DNA from 3 places in the Rhizobium sp. AN80A genome. Region 1 is predicted to be linked to each of the others. Evidence: predicted binding sites of a transcription regulator. Region 1 holds the regulator's gene; each other region holds the start of a gene.

Region 1 (5,119 bases):
CTATCTCGAGGAGTTCGCGCCGAAGAACAAGCTGACCGACCTGATCGAGGTCAACATCAACAACCTCGCGGCGGTGCCCTCCATCGTCTACGGTCTGCTCGGTCTCGCCGTCTTCATCAACTTCGCTGGGCTCCCGCGCTCCGCGTCGCTGGTCGGCGGTCTGGTGCTGACGCTGATGACGCTGCCGACCATCATCATCGCCACCCGCGCGGCGTTGCGCGCCGTGCCGCCGTCGATCCGCGCCGCGGCGCTGGGCCTCGGCGCCTCGAAGATGCAGATGGTGTTCCACCATGTCCTGCCGCTGGCAATGCCTGGCATCCTGACCGGCACCATCATCGGTCTGGCGCACGCGCTCGGCGAAACCGCACCGCTGCTCCTGATCGGCATGGTCGCCTTCGTCGCCAATGCGCCGACCACCCCGATGGATCCTTCCACGGCTCTGCCGGTGCAGGTCTACATGTGGGCAAACGAAGCCGAACGCGCCTTTGTCGAGCGCACGTCCGGCGCCATCATCGTCCTGCTCCTGTTCCTGATCGTCATGAACCTCGGAGCCATCCTCTTGCGTCGTCGCTTTGAGCGCCGCTGGTAAACGGAGTAAACATCATGAACATGTTGACGGAAGCAGCAGTTGAGAAGGCGCTAGACCAGAAGATGAATACCATTCCGTATAAAATGATCGGCCAAGACGTCTCGGTTTACTACGGCGACAAGCGCGCGCTTTTCGACGTGAAGCTGAACATCCGCGAAAACACCGTGACGGCTCTCATCGGTCCGTCGGGCTGCGGCAAGTCCACTTTCCTGCGCAGCCTGAACCGCATGAACGACACGATCGACAACTGCCGCGTCACCGGCAAGATCACGCTCGATGGCGATGATATCTACGATCCGGATATCGACGTCGTCGAACTGCGCGCCCGCGTCGGCATGGTGTTCCAGAAGCCGAACCCCTTCCCGAAGTCGATCTACGAGAACGTCGCCTACGGCCCGCGCATCCATGGTCTCGCCAAGACGAAGGCCGACATGGACGTCATCGTCGAGCAGAGCCTGCAGCGCGCCGGCCTGTGGAACGAAGTCAAGGACCGCGTGCATGAAGGCGGCACCGGCCTCTCGGGCGGTCAGCAGCAGCGTCTGTGCATCGCCCGCGCGATCGCCGTCAGCCCCGAAGTCATCCTCATGGACGAGCCCTGCTCGGCGCTCGACCCGATCGCGACCGCCAAGGTCGAGGAACTCATCCACGAGCTGCGTGAAGCCTACACGATCGTCATCGTCACGCACTCCATGCAGCAGGCGGCCCGCGTCTCGCAGCGCACCGCCATGTTCCACCTCGGTAACCTTGTCGAGGAGAACGACACCGACAAGATGTTCACCAACCCGGACGATCCGCGCACCCAGGATTACATCATGGGCCGCTTCGGCTGATCTCCGAAACCGGTAAACCTCAGGACATTCAAGGATAAGCCCCATGGCATCGACACATATCTATTCCGCTTATGACGATGATCTCAAGTTCCTGACCCGCCGTATTTCGGAGATGGGCGGCCTTGCCGAGCAGATGGTCTCGGACGCTGTCCGGGCGCTGGTCAACGGTGACATCTCGCTCGCCCAGAAGGTCATTTCCGACGACGTGATCCTGGACAACGCCGAACGTGAAGTCGGCGAAAAGGCCATCATCACGATCGCCCGCCGTCAGCCGATGGCCGCCGACCTTCGCGAGATCATGGGTTCGATCCGCATCGCCGCCGACCTCGAGCGCGTCGGCGACCTCGGCAAGAACACCGCCAAGCGTGTCATCGCGGTCCAGAGCACCGGCGTTCCGCGCAAGCTCGCCCGCGGCCTCGAGCACCTCGCCGAACTGGCGCTCGTCCAGCTCAAGGAAGTGCTTGACGTCTACACCAGCCGCGTCGCCGACAAGGCGAAGTCGATCCGCGAGCGCGACGAGGAAATCGACGCGATGTACACCTCGCTGTTCCGCGAGATGCTGACCTACATGATGGAAGATCCGCGCAACATCACCAGCTGCACGCATCTCCTGTTCTGCGCCAAGAACATCGAGCGTATCGGCGACCACGCCACCAACATCGCTGAAACCATCTACTACATGGCAACCGGCGCCCAGCCGGAAGGCGAGCGTCCGAAGGACGATACGGCTAACACCGTCGGCGCGGTCACGGAATAAGCGTGACGGACCCGCGCCACCAGGAGACCGAGACGAATGATCCCAAGAGTAGCAGTCGTTGAAGACGAAGAAGCACTGAGCGTGCTTCTTCGCTATAACCTTGAGGCCGAAGGCTTTGAAGTCGATACCATCCTTCGCGGTGACGAGGCCGAGATCCGGCTGCAGGAGCGCACGCCCGACCTTTTGATCCTCGACTGGATGCTGCCTGGCGTATCCGGCATCGAACTGTGCCGTCGCTTGCGGATGCGCCCGGAGACGGAGCGCCTGCCGATCATCATGCTGACCGCCCGTGGCGAGGAAAGCGAACGTGTTCGCGGCCTTTCGACCGGCGCCGACGACTACGTCGTCAAGCCGTTCTCGACACCTGAGCTCGTTGCCCGCGTCAAGGCGATGCTGCGTCGCGCCAAGCCGGAAGTTCTGTCCTCGCTGCTGAAGTGCGGCGATATCGAACTCGATCGCGAAACCCACCGCGTCCACCGCAAGAGCCGCGAAGTCCGCCTCGGACCGACCGAATTCCGCCTGCTGGAATTCCTGATGTCGTCGCCGGGCCGCGTCTTCTCGCGCTCGCAGCTGCTCGATGGCGTCTGGGGCCACGACATCTATGTCGACGAACGCACCGTCGACGTGCATGTCGGCCGCCTGCGCAAGGCGCTCAACTTCTCGAACATGCAGGATGTCATCCGCACCGTTCGCGGCGCCGGCTATTCCATGGAAGCGTAAGCGCTTCCAGTTCTCACGATCCAACGAAAAACGGGCCCCGCGAGGGCCCGTTTTCTTGTGTTCCTTATCCGGCTTTCCGGGTCATGCGACCCGGTTGGCTGCCTTGCGGCGCTCGTTGACCGGCTGGTAGGCCATGCGCTGGTGATAGGTGCAGTAGGGCGACGTATCCGGGGACTCGCAGCCGCAGAAGTGGAAATCATCGGTCAGCGGATCGCCGACCGGCCACTTGCACGTGCGCTCGGTCAGTTCCGTGAGACCGAGGCGGCGTGAAATCGGAACGACCACGTTGGCGGACGGACGGAAGCGAACTTCCTCGATCGCATCGATGTCCATCTCTTCCTTGAGCATCGCCGAACCCTGTGGGCGGGCGACGGCACGGGCGGGCGAGATGCGCGCGGAATTGAAGTTGCTGGCGGGGCGTGGCGTGGATGCCGCCGGGCGCTTCGGCGCTCTCGTCGCCGTCGTTGCGCCGCCGGCCTTGGCGCGGCCCGGAAGGTTCAGGCGGTGGACCTTGCCGATGACGGCGTTGCGGCTTACACCGCCAAGTTGTGCCGCAATCTGGCTGGCGCTCAGGCCCTCGGCCCAAAGCTTCTTCAGTCTTTCAACGCGCTCGTCTGTCCAGTTCATGCCCTGTCTCCGCCTTATTAGCGTTGGTGTAGGCAGAATCCTTCACCCATGGCACGGACGTGTCCGGACCAAGAAACGCTTGCTCGATTTTGGTGACTAGTTCCGCCGCATGCAGTCTAGTAATTGAGTTTTAACCTAGAGTGAGGGCGACTCCGTGACAAGAGTCGGTTGAATCGCGGCGAATCGATTTCTCGGTTTTCCCCAACTTGCTGGATGGTAGAGTCATTTCTGCAACATTAGCTGTTGATAGCTCGCCGGCGCCCCGATGCTTGCTTGACGCATGCGGCAAAAGCTCAGTTTTGTTGACATCGCACTGCGAAAAGACAATAGTGCCCCTCGCCGCCGAAAGGCGGCATTTTTCATTTCCGGGCACCCGCTTTTAGCCGGAGTCCGGGCCAGTGTTGAGCGAATGACAGGAGATCGCGCCATGGCTGAAGCCGCGCCGCTTTATGATACCTACTCTCGTGCCCCGCTGCGGTTCGAGCGAGGAGAGGGCGTGTGGCTGATCACCGAAACCGGCGAGCGATATCTCGATTTCGGCGCGGGCGTTGCCGTGACCTCCGTCGGCCATAGCCACCCGCACGTCGTCGGCGCGCTGAAGGAGCAGGCCGACAAGGTCTGGCATCTGTCCAACATTTACGAGATCGCGGGCCAGGAGCGTTTCGCCAAGCGGCTGACGGATGCAACCTTCGCGGATAAGGTGTTCTTCACCAATTCGGGCGCCGAGGCACTGGAATGCGCGATCAAGACCGCGCGCCGCTACCAGTATTCGAAGGGCCATCCCGAGCGTTTCCACATCATCACCTTCGAGGGCGCCTTCCACGGCCGCACGCTGGCGACCATCGCCGCCGGCGGCCAGGAGAAGTATCTCGAGGGCTTCGGCCCCAAGACGCCCGGTTTCGACCAGGTGCCCTTCGGCGATATCGAAGCCGTTCGCGCCGCCATCACCGATGCCACGGCCGGCATCCTGATCGAGCCGGTGCAGGGCGAGGGCGGTATCCGCCCGGCGACCACCGAGTTCATGAAGGCGCTGCGCCAGCTCTGCGACGAAAAGGGCCTGCTTCTGATCCTCGACGAGGTTCAAACCGGCGTCGGCCGCACCGGAAAGCTCTTCGCGCATGAATGGTCCGGCGTGACGCCCGATCTCATGGCCGTCGCCAAGGGCATCGGCGGCGGTTTCCCGCTCGGCGCCTGCCTTGCGACGGCGGAAGCCGCATCGGGCATGAAGGCTGGCACGCACGGGTCGACCTATGGCGGCAACCCGCTCGCCATGGCCGTCGGCAACGCGGTGCTCGACGTGGTCCTCGAAGAGGGCTTCCTGCAGCACGTCAACGACGTCGCGCTGGTCTTCCGTCAGGGGCTTGCATCGCTGAAGGATCGTTTCCCCGATGTGATCGAGGATATCCGCGGCGAAGGCCTGATGCTCGGCGTCAAGGCGGCCGTTCCGTCGGCCGAGCTCCTGCAGGCCATCCGTGCTTCGAACCTGCTAGCCATTCCGGCCGGCGACAATGTCATCCGTTTGCTGCCCCCGCTCGTCGTCACGGCCGACGAAGCCCGCGAAGGCCTTGCGCGTCTCGAGCGTGCCGCCGAGAGCGT
Region 2 (5,119 bases), 190 kb from region 1:
TCGGCGAAACCGCGCCATAGGAAATCTGCAGGAAGGGGCGGCCGTGCGGCAGCCGGTCCAGGATGCTTTCCAGCATGGCGGTGCGCGCCTGCATCGGGAAGTTCAGGAGCGGCACGGCGGAAACGGCGCTGTCGAACTTCTGCCCTTCCATGTGGGCGAGCGTCTTGTCGAGATTGAAGGCGTCGCCATTGATGACGTTGACGCCCGGATACATGCGCACCAGATGTTCGTAGAAATCGGTCGAATATTCGATCGCGACGAGATTTTCCGGCTTTACGCCGCGCTGCAGGATGGCCTTGGTGATGGCCCCGGTGCCCGGCCCGAGTTCGAGAACCGGCAGGCCGGAATTCGGGTTGACGATGCTGGCCATTCTGCGCGCCGTGATCGACGACGTCGGCACGATGGAGCCGACGATCCTTGGCCCTTGCATCATCCCTTTGAAAAACCGGATCTCTTCGTCGAACTTCTTGCCCAGTCGTTCCTTCAGGCGCAAGCCACCCATGCCCTTCTCCTTCGTGCAGCACATGCTGCGAGCCTATGTGCAGTCATTGCGACGCCAAAACAAGGCCTGACGTCGTGATCAGCAAAGTGTGAACGACAAAAGCGACCCGTTACACACGCATCGGCATCAGCACGTAGAGAGCATCGTCGCCGGCGGTGTCTCGGATGAGCGTCGGAGAACCAGCATCGGCAAGCAGGAAGATCGCCTGATCGCCCGAGAGCTGCGCGGTGATATCGAGCAGGTACTTGGCGTTGAAGCCGATCTCCATGGCGTCCGTATCGTATCCGACCGCGACCTCTTCCGTGGCGCTGCCCGAATCCGGATTGTTGACCGTCAGCAGCAGCTGCCCGTCCGAAAGCGCCAGCTTCACGGCGCGGCCACGCTCCGACGAGATGGTCGAGACGCGGTCGACGGCCTGGGCGAAGCTCGTGCAGTCGACGCGCATTTCCTTGTCATTGCCGGTCGGTATGACGCGCTGGTAATCGGGGAAGGTGCCGTCGATCAGCTTCGAGGTCATGACGATCGAGCCGATCGAAAGGCGGATCTTGGCGTCGGAGACCTCGACGGTGACCATCGCCTCCGGATTGTCGACCAGCTTCTGCAACTCGCCGACCGTCTTGCGCGGGATGATGATCCCGGGCATGCCCTCGGAGCCCGAGGGAGCATTGACGTCGGCGCGCGCCAGGCGGTGGCCGTCGGTGGCGACGGCGCGCAGCTTCAGGTCGCCTTCGCTTTCGATCGTGTGGAAGAAGATGCCGTTCAGGTAATATCGGGTCTCTTCCGTCGAGATCGCGAACTGCGTGCGATCGATCAGCATCTTCAGATCCGTCGCCTTCAGCTTGAACGTATGCGTGAAGGTGCCGGCCGTGAGATCCGGGAAGTCGGCTTCCGGCAGGCACTGCAGCGAAAACTTCGAACGGCCCGACTGAACTGTCATCGAGCCGCCATCCTGGCTGGTGGCGAGCAGCACTTCCGAGCCGTCGGAGAGCTTGCGCACGATGTCGTAGAGAAGATGCGCGGGAACCGTGGTGGCGCCGGGCTGCTCGACATTGGCGGGTGTCGCTTCCGTCACTTCCAGGTCGAGGTCGGTCGCCTTCATGTCGAGGCTCTGGCCATCGGCGCGCAGCAGGATGTTCGACAGGATCGGGATCGTGTTGCGGCGTTCAACCACGCGGTGAACGTGGTTCAGCGACTTCAAGAGATTGGACCGCTCAATAGTAATACGCATGGGATGCTACCGCTTTCGACCGTTACTGCCCGGGCGCGTTACGCGCCTGAATAATGCCTTTCCCAAAAGCTGGGACCGGAGGATTGGACGCGCAAAATGGCAGAATTTTGCGGACGAATGCAAGAGGCGCAAAGGTCGCCGCCCCCGCAATCGGCATTTTCGCTGCGGATGCTAACAGAAATCACCGTTACCGTCGAAGCGCTGCCCCTTGCCGAAGGCATGGCCGTCGCCCATAAAGGCCGGTAGCCAGAAAGGGCACCGATATCTTGGACAATGAAAACGCGACGACAGAGGGCGGCAGGCAGCGTAGCTTCCGCCTGCACAACATGGCCGTTCCCGCCCGCCCGCAGGAGCCCGGCCTCTATCTCGTCGCGACGCCGATCGGCAATCTCGGCGACATAACGCTGCGCGCGCTGGAGACGCTGGCCGGCGCCGATGTGCTGGCCTGCGAGGATACCCGCGTCACCCGCGTGCTGCTCGATCGCTACGGCATCCAGAACCGCCCCTACGCCTATCACGAGCACAATGCCGACGAGGTCGGACCGAGGCTGCTCGCGGCGCTCGAAGCCGGGAAATCCGTGGCGCTTGTCTCCGATGCCGGAACGCCGCTGGTCTCCGACCCCGGCTACCGCCTCGCGCAATCGGCGATCGAAGCCGGCTATCGGGTGATCCCGATCCCCGGCGCGTCGGCGCCGCTGGCGGCCCTCGTCGGCTCCGGTCTCCCGAACGATGCCTTCCTCTTCGCCGGTTTCCTCCCGACCAAGGACAAGGCGCGCCGCGACCGCCTGTCTGAGTTCGCCGCCACGCCGGCGACGCTGATGTTCTTCGAATCCCCGCACCGCATCGGCGCCGCGCTGATCGCCGCCGCCGACGTTCTCGGCGGCGATCGCCCGGCCTCCGTCTGCCGCGAGCTGACCAAGAGCTACGAGGAGTTCCGCCGGGGCACGCTCGCCGAACTCGCCGCCCACTATGCCGATGTCGACAATGTCAAGGGCGAGATCGTGCTCGTCATCGGCCCGGCGCCGGCCCGCGCCGTCGAGGAAGCGGATATCGACGCCATCCTCGCCGACCTCTCTCAGACCCTCCCGACCGCCAAGGCCGCCGCCGAGGCCGCCCGCATCACCGGTCTCCCCCGCAAGGAGCTCTACCAGCGCCTGCTCGACCGCAAGGCCGGCGATGGCCGCTAGTCGCGACACCGGTCTTCGCCGCAAGGCGCTGCGTCGGGGCCGCGTCTCCGAATATGTCGCTGCTCTCTATCTCATGGTCAAAGGCTACCGCATCGTCGCGCTGCGCTACCGCACGCGGCTCGGCGAGATCGACATCATCGCCCGCAAGGGCGACCTGGCGATCTTCGTCGAGGTCAAGGCGCGGCGCGAGGAGGGGGCGGCCATAGATGCCGTCTCGCATCTCACGCAGACCCGCATTCGCGGCGCCAGCGACCTCTGGCTCGCCCGCCAGCGCGACCGCGCGCGGCTATCGCAACGCTACGACATCGTCGCCATCGTGCCGGGCAAATGGCCGGTCCATTTGCGCGATGCGTTCTGATTGCTTTCGTTAGCCGGTTAATTTCTTCGGAATTTGTAATCGGCCTGTCATGAAATCGTTAAGGAGGTGTCACAATAGGCCTCTATTGCGTCCTCACGCCAACAATGGTGGAGAGGGTTTTTCATGTTTAAGACTATTTCATTGGCCGCTGCCGCGGTTGCTTTGTCCGCTTCCGCGTCCTTCGCTGCAACCGAGGTCACCTGGTGGCACGCCATGGGTGGCGAACTCGGCAAGAAGCTCGAGGAAGTTGCCCAGAAGTTCAACGACAGCCAGAGCGAATACAAGATCGTTCCCGTTTACAAGGGCACCTATCCCGAGACGCTGACGGCCGCGATCGCCGCCTTCCGCGCCGGCCAGCAGCCCGCCATCGTTCAGGTCTTCGAAGTCGGCACCGGCACGATGATGGCCGCCAAGGGCGCCGTCTACCCGGTCTACCAGTTGATGAAGGACGAGGGCGAGCCCTGGGATCCGTCGAAGTTCCTGGCGCCCGTCGTCGGCTACTATTCCGATCCCGAGGGTAACATCCTGTCGATGCCGTTCAACTCGTCGACGCCGATCCTCTACTACAACAAGGACGTCTTCAAGAAGGCCGGCCTCGATCCCGAAGTCGCTCCGAAGACCTGGGCCGAGCTTGCCGAGATGAGCAAGAAGATCGTCTCCTCCGGCGCTGCCAAGTGCGGCTTCACCATGTCCTACGGCGCGACCTGGGTTGGCCTCGAAAACTACTCCGCCATCCAGAACCTGCCCTACGGCACCCAGCAGAACGGCTTCGGCGGCATGAACGCCGAGTTCACGTTCAACGGCCCGAACCAGGCCAAGTTCTGGGACAATCTGAAGACGTGGCAGGATGAAGGCGTCTACAAGTACGGCGGCCCGAGCGCCGGCGCCGACGCCGCTCCGCTCTTCTACTCGCAGCAGTGCGCGGCCTACATGAACTCGTCCGCTTCGCGCGCCGGCGTCATCAACAACGCCAAGGACTTCAAGGTCGGCTTCGCACCGCTGCCTTACGACGACGCTGTCACCAAGGATCCGAAGAACTCGATCATCGGTGGCGCCACCCTGTGGGTCCTGAATGGTCAGAAGGACAAGGCTGTCTACAAGGGCGCCGCCAAGTTCTTCACCTACCTCTCGCAGCCCGAGGTTCAGGCCGAGTGGCACCAGTTCACCGGCTACCTGCCGATCACCAATGCTGCTTATGAGCTTGGTCAGAAGCAGGGCTACTACGAAAAGAACGCCGGTTCGGACATCGCCATCAAGCAGATCATGCGCGGCACGCCTTCCGAAAACTCCAAGGGTGTTCGCTTCGGCAACCTGACGCAGATCCGCGACGTTCTCGACCAGCAGCTCGAAGCCGTTCTCAACGGCAAGAAGACCGGTCAGGAAGCGCTCGACGAAGGCGTGAAGCAGGGCAACGCCAAGCTGCGCGAATTCGAAGCCGCGAACTCCAACTAAGGGTCGCTCCCTCCGTCCGCCCTCTCCGGCCCGTCCGGGGAGGGCATTTTCCTTGAGGGGTCACGCATGCAAACCAAACGCACCGTCTTCCAAAGCCGTCTCCTGCCCTATCTCCTGATCGCGCCGCAGCTTCTCATCACGATCGTCTTCTTCGTGTGGCCGGCGGTTCAGGCCGTATGGCAGTCCTTCCTGCGCCAGGACCCCTTCGGTCTCAAGGACACCTTCGTGGGCATGGCGAACTACAGGCGTTTGCTTGGCGATCCCGATTACCTCAATTCGCTTGCCGTCACCTTCACCTTCTCGATCGGCGTCACCGTGCTGTCGATGGGGCTGTCGCTCCTCTTCGCGGTTTGCGTCAACCGGGTGATCCGTTCGCAGCGCTTCTACACGAC
Region 3 (5,119 bases), 280 kb from region 1:
GATGATCGAGGCCGTGACCTGCACGCCGCCGGTGCCCCAGCCATAAGGCATCGGCATTTCGCGCGAGGCGAAGGGAACCTGATAGCCGGGAATGGCGATCGCCTTCAGGATGGCGCGGCGGATCATCCGCTTGGTCTGTTCGTCGAGATAGGCGAAGTTGTATGTGGCGAGATCGCTCATTCGGCTGCCTCCTTGAGATCGTCATCGCCGCCGTTGCGGGCGGCGTCGAAGTCGTTGCGCATGCGGCGGACGAGATCGAGCTCGGCCTGGAAATCGACATAGTGCGGCAGCTTCAGATGCTCGACGAAGCCGGTCGACTGGACGTTATCGGCATGCGAGATGACGAATTCCTCGTCCTGCGCGGGCGCTGTGACATCCTCGCCGAGCTCGCCTGCCCGAAGCGCACGATCCACCAGCGACATGGACATGGCCTTGCGCTCGCTCTGGCCGAAGACCAGGCCGTAACCACGGGTGAACTGCGGCGGCGCCTTGGAGGAGCCCTTGAACTGGTTGACCATCTGGCATTCGGTGACCTGGATGGAACCGAGCGAGACGGCGAAGCCAAGCTCGGGCACATCAAACTCCACCTCAACCTCGCCGATGCGGATTTCGCCGGTGAAGGGGTGGTTGCGGCCATAGCCGCGCTGGGTGGAATAGCCGAGCGCCAGAAGGAAGCCCTCGTCGCCACGGGCGAGCGCCTGCAGGCGCAGATCCCGGCTCATCGGGAATTCCATCGGCTCGCGGGTGAGATCGCCGATCTCGTGATCCTCCGGCATTTCGCCATCGCCCTCGATCAGGCCTTCATGGGCAAGGATTTCCGAGACGCGCATGACGCGGCCGGTTTCGGCTTCGCGCAGCACCGGCTCCTCGACCGCGCCATCCTCGAGCAGCGAGGGGTCGAGCAGGCGGTGGGTATAATCGAAGGTCGGGCCGAGCAGCTGGCCGCCGGGCAGGTCCTTGTAGGTGGCGGAGACGCGGCGCTCGATCTTCATTTGAGCCGTATCGATCGGCTGCGAATAGCCGAAGCGCGGCAATGTCGTGCGGTAGGCGCGCAGCAGGAAGATCGCCTCGATCATATCACCGCGCGACTGGCGCACGGCGAGTGCCGCCAGCGTGCGGTCGTAAAGCGAGGCTTCGGCCATGACGCGGTCGACGGCAAGCGTCAGCTGGGCGACGATCTGCTCGATGCCGATGGCGGGGAGCGCGCGATCACCACGGCGGCGATCGGCGAGCAGGCGGTGGGCATTCGAAATGGCGGCCTCGCCACCTTTGACGGCAACATACATGGGTCACATCTCCGTTGCGGTGATCTTGGTGGTGCGCGGCAGGCAGAGGAAACGGCTGCCCGAGGTGAGCACGATGTCGACGCCGCGCGGGAAGAGCGCGCGATTTTCCGTCCACAGATGCAGGAAGCGTTCCGGCAGACCAAGCGGCGCGACGTCGGTGACGGTCTTGATGCCGGGGCCCATCAGCGCGAGACGGCGACCGCCTTCGAGATCGGGCAGCTCGATGACGAGCGTCGTCGAACGATCGGGATATTCCTGGGTGCCGGAGGCAAACAAGCCGAAGGAGGAGAGCGTGGCGCCTTCATCGACAAAGGCGAAGCGGGCTTCGGCCTTTTCCGGCGTCACCGGCGCGCCGGTGTGGAAGCCGAGCCATTGCGGCGTGGCGGACTTGGCCAAAGCAGGCGAGAGCCAGACGGGAGTGTCGTGATCGCACAGCGTCAGCGCGATGGCACCGGCTGCAATGCCGAGCGGCGCCGGCGGCTCGGCATCGGGCGACACGGTCTGGATGGTGCCGGGGCGAGCCATGGCATCCATCATCAGCTTGAAGACGCTTTGGGCGTGGAACACCGGCTCGGCGAAGCCGCCCGACAGGGCATCTGCGTTATGCGTTTCAGTCTTGAGGGGCATCAGTCGTCTCCGCGAACCATGGTGAAGAAATCGACGCGGGTGGCCGCGGTCTCGTCGGCCTTCCTGTTATCGGCATCGGCGACGCGGGCCGCGATCGGCGCAAGCAGGGTGTTTTCGATAGCGTCGCGAGTGGCCGGCTCCTGCCAGAGCGCATCGAAGATCGCCGAGAGGCGGGCCTTTTCGCGATCGGTACCGAGCGCCTGGGCATGGCCGATGGTGCCGGAAGCGAGGCGGATGGTGGCGCGGGTGACGGTGACCTCGCCGAGATTGAAGGCGGCTCCGCCGCCGCCCATGCGGCCGCGCACCATGACGAGGCCGGTTTCGGGGCCGCGCACGGCTTGCGCCACCGGCTTTTCCGCCAATGCCTGCCAGGCCGCTTCCAGCTCCTGCCGCTCGGCGCGGGCGAGCAGATCGACGGTGCGCTTGCGCGCCCGGTCACCCTCACCCAGCTCGGTCTTGCCTACCTTCTTTTCCGCTAAGGTCATCGCCACATCCTTTAAATGTCTATTGATATAGACAACCATACAAGCTATACCTAGACCTAAATCGCCGAGGTGACAAGCGTGTGACATTTCGGGGGCGCATAAGATAAAGGGCTAAAATGGCTGGGCAGGTTCAGAGACAGACGGGCGTGGCGCTGTGGCGACAGATCGCCGACCGGATTCGCCAGGCAATCAGCGCCGGCGCCTACGACGAAACGGGCATGGTGCCGCCGGAGATGACGCTGGCCACGCAGTTCGGCGTCAACCGCCACACGGTGCGCAGCGCGCTGGCGGCGCTGGCGCAGGAGGGGATCGTGCGCGCCGTGCAGGGTCGCGGCACGCTGATCGAGCGCAAGGAACGGCTGAACTTTCCGATCAGCAAGCGGACGCGCTTCAACAGCGGCATCGGCGAGCAGGCGCGCGAGACGCGCGGGCTGTTGCTCGGACATGGCGAGGAGGCGTCCAGCGACGAGGTGGCGCGCTGGCTGAAGCTTGCGCCGGGGACGAAAGTGATCCGGCTGGAGACCGTGCGCAAGGCGGATGGACGGCCGGTCTCGAGCGCGACCTCATGGTTTCCGGCGGCGCGTTTCGCGGGCATGCCCGAGGCCTACGAGAAGACGGAATCGATCACCCGCGCCTTCGCCGACCTCGGCCTGTCCGACTATATCCGCGCCACCACCGAAATCACCGCCGCCCACGCCGAAGCCGCCGATCTCTCGGCGCTGGAGCTGACGCCGGGCGCGATCGTGCTGATCACCAAGGCGATGAATACCGATCTCGACGGCGTGCCGGTGCAATATTCGGTGACGCGGTTTGCCGCTGATCGGGTGCAGTTCACGATCGAGAATTGAGGGTTATCCTAGCAACATGGAGAGGGCGCAGCACGGGCGTGCGTGAACCCCCTGGCATCCCTCATCCCGGACTTGGTCCGGGATCCAGCAGCGTCGCGTCTGCGGCGCGAGGGAGTCCTTCAACCCAAGGACTTGGGTTGACTGGATCCCGGCACAAGGCCGGGATGAGGGTGGAGAGTTTGGACGCAGCCAGAGACGGGCTCAGTGCGCGCCGGACATGTCGCCGAGGACTTCCTTGGACGCGACGGTCGAGTCGGCGTTGAGCTTGTAGACCATGGGAACGCCGGTCGCGAGGTTGACGCCGAGGATCTGTTCCTTGGTGAGCTTGTCGAGCACCATGACCAGCGAGCGCAGCGAATTGCCGTGGGCGGCGACGAGCACGGTTTCGCCGCGCAGCACGCGGGGCAGGATCTCGGTGAGATAATAGGGCCAGACGCGGGCGCCGGTGTCGCGCAGGCTTTCGCCACCCGGAGGGGGAACGTCGTAGGAGCGGCGCCAGATGTGGACCTGCTCCTCGCCCCACTTGGCGCGGGCGTCGTCCTTGTTGAGGCCGGAGAGATCGCCGTAGTCGCGCTCGTTCAGCGCCTGGTCCTTGATCGTCTCGAGGCCGGTCTGGCCGACGTTCTCAAGGATGATCTTCAGCGTGTCCTGGGCGCGCTTCAGGTCGGAGGTGAAGGCGATGTCGAACTTGATGCCGGTCTCGGCGAGCGCCTTGCCGCCGGTGTTGGCTTCCTGAACGCCGAGCTCGGTGAGCTCCGGGTTCTTCCAGCCGGTGAAAAGGTTCTTCAGGTTCCAGTCGCTCTGGCCGTGGCGAACGAGGACGAGGGTACCACTCATGAGAAATGCCTCCGAAAAAGATCAGTTTTGGGAAAGCCCGAGAACATCGAGCATGGAATAGAGACCCGGCTTCCTGTCGCGCGCCCAAAGGGCCGCCTTGACGGCGCCGCGCGCGAAGATGGAGCGATCGCCGGCGCTGTGGGCCATCGAGACGCGCTCGCCTTCGCCGGCGAAGATGACGGAATGTTCGCCGATGACGGAGCCGCCGCGCAGCGTGGCGAAGCCGATCGTGCCCGCTTCGCGCGCGCCGGTGTGGCCATCGCGGACGCGCACGGAGTGGGTTGAGAGATCGACGCCGCGGCCCTTGGCGGCGGCTTCACCGAGCAGCAGGGCAGTGCCCGAGGGGGCATCGACCTTGCGCTTGTGGTGCATTTCGAGGACCTCGATGTCCCAATCGGCGGGATCGAGCGCGCGCGCCGCCTGTTCGACGAGAACGCTGAGCAGATTGACGCCGAGGCCCATATTGCCCGATTTGACGATGCGGGCATGGCGGCTGGCGGCCGAGATCTTCTGTTCGTCCTCGACCGAGCAGCCTGTCGTGCCGATGATGTGGACGATGCGGGCCTGGGCGGCGAGCGCGGCGAATTCATTGGTGGTCGCGGGCGTGGTGAAATCGAGCACGCCATCGGCATGGAGGAAGGCGGCCAGCGGATCGTCGCCGATCAGGACGCCGTTGGGGCCGAGGCCGGCGATCTCGCCGGCATCCTTGCCGATGAAGGGCGAGCCCGGGCGGCCGACGGCTGCGTGCAGTACGACGCCTTCGATCTCGTGCACCATGCGGATGAGCGCCTGTCCCATGCGGCCCGCTGCACCAACCACCACCAGTTTCATCGCAGCATCGCTCATGTCAGGCGTCCATCATTCACGTATCAGAAAGTCTCGGAGGCCGCGGGCCTCTGAAGATTGTTGAGGCGAGCGTAAAGACCGTCGCTGCGCTTCGCAAGCGTCTCGTGATTGCCCTCTTCGACGACGCGGCCCTGCTGCATGACGACGATCTTGTCGGCGCGCACGACGGTCGAGAGACGGTGGGCGATGA

The links. Region 1 encodes PhoB, which activates phosphate uptake and scavenging genes when phosphate is short. Its sites were predicted from a motif close to TGTCATNNANCTGTCAT; they were not measured.
Region 2: the regulator PhoB is predicted to act here: its motif matches at 3,310-3,326, upstream of ugpB (sn-glycerol-3-phosphate ABC transporter substrate-binding protein UgpB).
Region 3: the regulator PhoB is predicted to act here: its motif matches at 2,468-2,484, upstream of phnF (phosphonate metabolism transcriptional regulator PhnF).

The regions. Positions count from the first base shown of each region.
Region 1 is NZ_JASJPX010000003.1:2,384,135-2,389,253, reverse strand. It holds gene pstA (phosphate ABC transporter permease PstA) at 1-589, shown strand, start outside; gene pstB (phosphate ABC transporter ATP-binding protein PstB) at 604-1,419, shown strand; gene phoU (phosphate signaling complex protein PhoU) at 1,463-2,176, shown strand; gene phoB (phosphate regulon transcriptional regulator PhoB) at 2,213-2,896, shown strand; gene P3R82_RS23445 (GcrA family cell cycle regulator) at 2,978-3,523, opposite strand; gene P3R82_RS23440 (aspartate aminotransferase family protein) at 3,951-5,119, shown strand, end outside.
Region 2 is NZ_JASJPX010000003.1:2,578,516-2,583,634, reverse strand. It holds gene pmtA (phospholipid N-methyltransferase PmtA) at 1-502, opposite strand, end outside; gene dnaN (DNA polymerase III subunit beta) at 612-1,730, opposite strand; gene rsmI (16S rRNA (cytidine(1402)-2'-O)-methyltransferase) at 2,057-2,917, shown strand; gene P3R82_RS24410 (YraN family protein) at 2,907-3,275, shown strand; gene ugpB (sn-glycerol-3-phosphate ABC transporter substrate-binding protein UgpB) at 3,399-4,727, shown strand; gene ugpA (sn-glycerol-3-phosphate ABC transporter permease UgpA) at 4,794-5,119, shown strand, end outside.
Region 3 is NZ_JASJPX010000003.1:2,660,558-2,665,676, forward strand. It holds gene P3R82_RS24805 (alpha-D-ribose 1-methylphosphonate 5-phosphate C-P-lyase PhnJ) at 1-180, opposite strand, end outside; gene P3R82_RS24810 (carbon-phosphorus lyase complex subunit PhnI) at 177-1,286, opposite strand; gene phnH (phosphonate C-P lyase system protein PhnH) at 1,290-1,913, opposite strand; gene phnG (phosphonate C-P lyase system protein PhnG) at 1,913-2,398, opposite strand; gene phnF (phosphonate metabolism transcriptional regulator PhnF) at 2,515-3,246, shown strand; gene P3R82_RS24830 (2,3-bisphosphoglycerate-dependent phosphoglycerate mutase) at 3,448-4,083, opposite strand; gene dapB (4-hydroxy-tetrahydrodipicolinate reductase) at 4,105-4,929, opposite strand; gene P3R82_RS24840 (ABC transporter ATP-binding protein) at 4,953-5,119, opposite strand, start outside.